Regions from separate parts of the Deinococcus wulumuqiensis R12 genome, predicted to be linked through region 1. Evidence: riboswitches for the same ligand, from Rfam matches in the RefSeq annotation. Region 1 holds a riboswitch; the other holds the start of a gene.

Evidence for each region. A riboswitch is a leader RNA that binds a small molecule or an ion and turns the genes downstream of it on or off. The one in region 1 is predicted to bind S-adenosylmethionine.
Region 2: another riboswitch for S-adenosylmethionine. It lies ahead of G6R31_RS07710 (O-acetylhomoserine aminocarboxypropyltransferase/cysteine synthase family protein); the one in region 1 lies ahead of G6R31_RS15090 (methionine ABC transporter ATP-binding protein).

Annotation. Positions count from the first base shown of each region.
Region 1 covers NZ_CP049358.1:283,731-287,118, reverse strand. Annotated here, with positions in the region: gene G6R31_RS15095 (hypothetical protein) at 1-796, opposite strand, end outside; SAM riboswitch class I at 969-1,100, shown strand; gene G6R31_RS15090 (methionine ABC transporter ATP-binding protein) at 1,245-2,219, shown strand; gene G6R31_RS15085 (methionine ABC transporter permease) at 2,225-2,881, shown strand; gene G6R31_RS15080 (MetQ/NlpA family ABC transporter substrate-binding protein) at 2,971-3,388, shown strand, end outside.
Region 2 covers NZ_CP049357.1:1,579,419-1,582,806, reverse strand. Annotated here, with positions in the region: gene G6R31_RS07715 (alpha/beta fold hydrolase) at 1-797, opposite strand, end outside; gene G6R31_RS07710 (O-acetylhomoserine aminocarboxypropyltransferase/cysteine synthase family protein) at 794-2,125, opposite strand; SAM riboswitch class I at 2,265-2,359, opposite strand; tRNA gene G6R31_RS07705 (tRNA-Ile) at 2,532-2,608, shown strand; gene G6R31_RS07700 (M1 family metallopeptidase) at 2,953-3,388, opposite strand, start outside.

The sequences.
Region 1 (3,388 bases):
GGTCCACGTTTCCGGCCTCGCCCCGGTGCAGTGCCCGCGCCGCCGTTTCAATCTGGGCAGCGTCCAGACCAGGCAGCGACGCAGCGAGCAGGTCAGCGAGTTCGCCTTCGGTGGGCAGTGGGCCGCACCTCTGCGGCGCAGAGCGCAGAGACGCGGTCAGGTGCAGCACCTGGTCCTGACCAGGACGCGGCAGCCCCCCATGCAGCGGCCAGAGGACGGCCCACAGCGCGGCGACGGCCAGCGGTTCAGGCCGGGTCAGTGCGGCGCCGTGCTCCCCCAGCAGCTCGGCCTGCAAGAGCGCGGCGGCGTGGGGGCGGTGACGCCCGCTCAGGCCCACACAGGCCGACAGCACGCCCCAGTGTCCCAGCAGGGCCTGGGCCGCCTGCGCTGCGCTGCGTTCGGCCAGCAGCTCGGCCCAGGTGGGAGCCTGCGCCATCTGCGGCACCTGCCCGGCGGCCCGGCGGCGCTGCGAGGCAGGCATCACCAGACGCGCCCCGGCCAGATGCGCCGCGAGCCAGGCACCCGCAGCAGGCGGCAGCGCGGGCGGGTCACTCAGCGCCAGCAGCGACCAGCCGGGGTGCTCTCCCTCGGTGAGCAGGGTCCAGGGCAGCGCCGGGCGCGGCGGCAGGTCGGCCCGCTGCTCCAGCAGGGTTCGCAGCGCCTCGCCCACGCCGTCCGAGAGCGCGGCGAGCTGCGAGGCGAGGGCGCCCCCCGGTCCGACCAGTTGCGCCTCGGCGTCGGGGGTCAGAAAGGCGGCGCGGCCCAGCGGCATGGCGAGGGCGTCGGCAAGCTTCATCGGGGACAGGGTAGGGCAACCCACAGAACAGGAATCTTTCAGGAGCCGCGGGAACGTCGCGCCAGCAGCGGCCCGCAGCATTTCTCTGCCTCCTCTCTGTGCCTCCTCACAGTTGACAAGAATCGTCGTTTTTCCTAGAGTCTGTCCCTGACTTCTGCTTCCTGCAGGGTCACCTTTATCCAGAGTCGGCGCAGGGACCTGGCCCCATGACCGCCGCAGCAACCGGCCCTCATCACGGCAGCGGTGCTTTCCAGACCCGAGCGAGCAGGCCCGACGATGGGCAGCGCGGCGGGAACGATAAAGGAAGGGTGTTCCCCCGCCGCCACAGGGCAGTGGGCAGGTTCCAACGGATGACTGCTTCAGGCGTCCCCTTCCAGACTTCTTTTCGTCCAGGAAGGGGACGCCCGTTTCGTGTGTTCCTGTCCGCCTGCCCCCGGAGGCCCGCCCCGTGACCCCACTTTCCCCCGCTGCCCTTCAATTCGAAAGCGTCGGCAAAACCTATCCCGGCCAGAGTGTTCCGGCCCTGAGTGACCTCACCCTGACCGTCGCGCGTGGCAGCCGCACCGGCATCATCGGGCGCAGCGGCGCGGGCAAAAGCACGCTCGTCCGGCTGATTTCCGGCCTGGAAACGCCCGATTCGGGGCGTCTGCTGGTGCAGGGCCAGGACGTGACGCGGCTGGACCGCGCCGGGCAGCGCCAGCGTCAGGCGCGCACCGGGCTGGTGTTTCAGCACTTCAACCTGCTCGCGCAGCGCACGGTGCTGGGCAACGTCACCCTGCCGCTCGAACTGGCCGGGCAGCCCCGGCAGCAGCGGGAACAGCGGGCGCTGGAACTGCTGGAGCAGGTCGGGCTGGCCGATTTCGCCCGCCGTTACCCCGCGCAGCTTTCCGGCGGGCAAAAGCAGCGGGTGGGCATTGCCCGCGCCCTGGTGACCGGCCCCGACCTGCTGCTGGCCGACGAAGCGACCAGTGCCCTCGACCCCGAGACGAGCGCCGGGATTCTGGACCTGCTCACCCGCTTGCAGAGCGAGCGCGACCTGACCCTCGTCATCGTCACGCACCAGATGGAAGTCGTGCGGGCGGCGACCACGCACGTCGCCGTGCTGGACCGGGGGCGACTGGTGGAGGAAGGCCCGACCCGCACGCTGCTCGCCCAGCCGCAGCACGACGTGACCCGCGCCCTGCTGGACGCGCACCGCCCCCAGGTGCAGCTCGGGGCCGGAGAGGTGCTGAGGCACGTCAACCTGCCCGACCTCGGCGCCCCGACCCTGGCGGCACTGGCGCGGCTGGGAGCGCGGCTGGTGCAGGCCGAGGCGCACCCGCAGGGCGTGGACGCCTGGCTGGTGGTCCGTGAGGACGCGGGCGACCTGTCCACGCTGCTGCGGCCTTCGGGCATCTGGACCCCCACGCAGGTGAGCGCATGAACGGCATGACCTGGGCCGAACTGGGGCCGCTGCTGTGGCAGGGCACGCTGGAAACCCTGTGGATGGTGCTGCCCGCTGCCCTGATCGCAGAGGTGCTGGGCGTGGCGCTGGGCGTGCTGCTCACGCTGACGCGGCCCGGCGGCCTGAAAGCGAACGGCGCAGTGTTCGGCGTGCTCGACGCCCTGGTCAATGTCGGGCGCAGCCTGCCGTTCATCATCCTGCTGGTGCTGCTGATTCCGCTGACCCGGCTGATCACCGGCACGTCCATCGGGTCCACCGCCGCCATCGTGCCGCTCACCATCGCCGCGATTCCCTTCGTCGCCCGGCTGGTGGACGGCGCCCTGCAAGGCGTGCCACACGGCGTGACCGAGGCGGCGCGGGCAATGGGCGCGACCACCGGGCAGGTGGTGAGCAAGGTGCTGCTGCCCGAAGCGCGGCCCGCCCTCATCCACTCGTTTACCGTCATGCTCGTGAGCCTGATCGGGTACTCGGCCATGGCCGGGGCCATCGGCGGCGGCGGGCTGGGCGACCTGGCGATTCGCTACGGCTACCAGCGCTTCGAGACCGGCGTGATGATCGCCACCGTCCTCGTCCTGCTGCTGCTGGTGCAGGGAGCGCAGTGGCTGGGCGACCGCGCCGCCGCCCGCGCCGACCACCGCTGAACTGCCAATAAATCCGGCCAAACCGCCACCTTCTTTCCGACACACGCCGGGAGAGGCCGACCTCCCCCACGCTTTCCAAGGAGCCGACCATGCGCCATATCCTTTCCCTGACCGCCCTCGCCCTGACTTCCCTCGCCAGTGCAGGCACCCTGCGCGTCGCCGCGACGCCGGTTCCGGCGGGTGAACTGCTGGAATTCGTCAAGCCCATCCTCGCCAGGCAGGGCGTCAAACTCGAAATCCGCGAATTTTCCGACTACGTGCAGCCCAACGTGGCGCTCGGGGAAGGCAGCGTGGACGCCAACCTCTTTCAGCATGCGCCGTACCTGAACGCCTTTCAGCAAAACCGGCCCCTGGGCATCGTGCCGGTCAAAAAGATCTACCTGCCGCCGCTGGGCCTGTACAGCAAGCGCGTGGGCAAGGTCACCGAGCTGAAAAAGGGCGCCACCATCGCCATTCCCAACGACCCGAGCAACGAGGCCCGCGCCCTGCTGCTGCTGGAAAAAGCGG
Region 2 (3,388 bases), on a different replicon from region 1:
TTCAGGTCGGCGCGGGTGGGCTGAAAAGCGTCCATCGCCGCTGTTAGGGCGCAGTAGGTCTGCTCGCAGAAACGGGCGTGCAGTTTCTCGCCCTGGTGGTGCAGGTAGGACGTGACGGCGGGCACCCCCGGCACACGTTCGCCCGCCTGGGTGCGGCTGAAGCTCTCGGGGCTGCGGTAACTCAGCATGGCGATTTGCCGCGCCACTTTCAGCCCCTCGCCGCCGGGAGCCGCCCGAATCGCGCTGCGGGCCGCCGTATTCAGCCCGATGGCCCAGGGCGAATGCCGCGCCGGAGCGCCGATAATCACGGCCCTTTCCACCAGGTCGGGGCATTCCAGCAGCCAGGCGTAGGCCAGCATGCCGCCCATGCTCGCGCCGACCACCCGCACCTGCCGCACACCCAGGTGCTCCAGCAGGGCGCGGCCCACGCGGGCCATGTCACGCAGGGTCAGCGGCACTCCGCCCAGTTCGCCCGCGCCCGTCGTCCCCGCGCACCCGCCGAGGACGTTGGCGCAGACGACATAGTCGTTCGACGGGTCCAGCGGCTTGCCCGTACCCAGAAAATCGGGCCACCACTCGTGTACGGCGCTGTCTCCGGTCAGGGCGTGCAGCACCAGCGTGGCGTCTTCCCGCGCTTCTCCGTAGGTGTGAAAGGCCACCCGCACGTCGCTGAGCACGCGCCCGCAGTCGAGGAGCAGCGGCGCGTGCCGGAACAGGGTGACGGTCTGCGGCCCCGAACAGGCCGGTTCTTCGGCCGGGAGCGGGGAAGAGGAGTGGCCCAGGAACACGGCGGTCACGCCCGCTCTCCCTCGCCCGCTTGCGCCAGTGCCTGCGCGAAATCGTCGCAGATGTCCCCGATGTGTTCGATGCCCACCGACACCCGAATGAGTCCCGGCGTGACCCCGGCGCCCGCCTGCGCTCCCTCGTCGAGCTGGCTGTGGGTGGTGCTGGCGGGGTGGATGACCAGCGTGCGGGTGTCGCCCACGTTGGCGACGTGCTGCGCGAGCTTGACCGAACGGATGAAGGCCTCGCCCGCCGCCCGGCCTCCGCGCAGTTCGAAGGTGAGTACCGCGCCCGCCCCGCGCGGCAGGTAGGTCTGCGCCCGGTCGTAGTGGGGGTGGTTGCTCAGGCCGGGATAGGTCACGCGCGTCACGTCCGGGTGCGAGGCGAGCCACTGCGCCAGCGTCAGCGCGTTCTGGGCGTGGCGCTCGGCCCGCAGGCTGAGGGTCTCCAGCCCCTGCAGAAACTGCCACGCCTGCTGCGGCGCGAGGGTGGTGCCCAGGTCGCGCAGCCCCTCGGTGCGGGCGCGGGTGATAAAGGCCACGTTGGGCAGCCCCAGCGCGTTGCCTTGCCCGAACGTCTCCCAGAACTTCAGGCCGTGGTAGCTGGGCGAAGGCTCGGTCATGAGGGAATAACGCCCGTTGCCCCAGTCGAAGTTGCCCCCGTCCACAATGACGCCGCCGATGCCGTTGCCGTGCCCGCCGATCCACTTGCTCGCCGAGTGCGTCACGATGTTCGCGCCGTGTCTGAGCGGCTGGCAGTAGTACCCGCCTGCCCCGAAGGTGTTGTCCACGACAAACGCCACGCCGCGCTCGTGGGCCACCTTCGCCACGCCCTCGAAATCGGGAATGTTCAGCGCCGGATTGCCGATGGTTTCGAGGTACACCGCCCGCGTGCGCTCGTCGATGAGGGCGGCGAAGTCCTCGGGGCGCTCGTCTCTGCCGGTAAAGCGCACCTCGATGCCCAGCCGCTTCAGGGTCACCCGGAACTGGTTGACGGTGCCGCCGTACAGGTTGGGCGAAGACACGATGTTGTCGCCCGCCTGCGCCAGCGTCAGGATGGTCAGCAGTTGCGCCGCGTGTCCGCTCGACACCGCCAGAGCGCCCACCCCGCCTTCAAGCGCGGCCACCCGCTGCTCGAACACGTCGTTGGTGGGGTTCATGATGCGGCTGTAGATGTTGCCGAACTGCCGCAGCCCGAAGAGGTCGGCGGCGTGCTCGGGCGACTCGAACACGTAGGAGTTGGTGGCGTAGATGGGGGTCTGCTGCGCTCCGGTCACGGGGTCGGGGCGCTGCCCGGCGTGGACCTGGAGGGTGTCGAAATGCAGTTTGGTGGCATCGGTCATGGTGACGGCTCCTCGGAGGTGAACGGTCCGGGGCCGCCAGCTACAGGCAACCCCTTCCCGGTGAAGTTTCGAGAAGGGGCACTTGAACATCGTCATCCGCGTGGCCTTCCCGCTTGGTCCCGCCCGGCGGTCATCGTTGACGCGCTTGGGGGGCTGGCCTTGGCACCGTGACGTGATGAGGTCCGGTTGCCGCGCCGTCGTCGAGCCAGGTCTCTCGGGCGCTCTGAAGTGGGTCGCTCCACACGCGGGAGCTGGCAAGGAAGGTAGCGCGGGGGCAGGCCGGTGGTCAAGAAAAGACCCGGGCCGCGAGTGCCCCGGTGCCCCAGCCCTGCCCGTTGACACACTTGGCTCTCCCTGTTATCTTGTTCCCCGCCTGACCGAAGGGAAAAGGCCGAAAAAAAGGGGCGCGAGTGTAGCTCAGCTGGTTAGAGCGCACGCCTGATAAGCGTGAGGTCCCCAGTTCAAGTCTGGGCATTCGCACCAAAAGACTCCCGTCTAGGACGGGGGTTTTTCTTTTGCATCACGGACAGGTTGCCGGGTTTGTACCTCGGCTCTGTACCGTATTCATACGGATTCCGATTGAATCTGGTCGTTTCAGATTCAATCGGACTTGCAAAGCTGCGCAGCAGAGCGGATGCGAGTAGGAAAAAATACGGATTCTGCGATATGGATGCACAAGCGGCGCCTTCCCAACTGTATAGGCCCGACTGTGCAGGAATGAAGCGGAATCCGTATCAGATGCCGTGTTCGCGGGCCAGCTTCTGCAAGTCGGCCTTGCGTGACTCCCAGGGGTGCGGATTTTTCGTTGTGGCCCCTGCTCCCCGCGTTCAGCGTCCGGGCAGGGGCGGCAGTTCGCCGTGTTCGGCCCACAGGCGCAGAGTCTGCTCGGCGGCTGGCCCCAGTTCCGTCTTCACCAGCGTCAGCAGCGCCGCCGCCGAAACCGGGCGGTCTGTGAAGGTGGCGACGTAGGTTCGTAACAATCCTCTGAACGCCGCGTCGCCCACCTCCAGTCGCAGGGCGTGCAGGGCCAGGGCGCCGCGAAAGTAGGCGCTGGCGTCGAACAGTTGTGCTGGCGTCGTCGCCCGGAGGGGTCGTGACGCCTGCGCGGTGAGCACGGCGTACCACTCGGCGGCGAGGGCCTGCCCGTCTGCGCCCTGGCTCTCGGCCCACAGCAGTTCGGCGTAGGTGGCAAAACTCTCGTTCAGCCAGCTGTCGCCCCAGTCGGCCAGCGTGACCCGGTTGCCGAACCACTGGTGCGCCAGC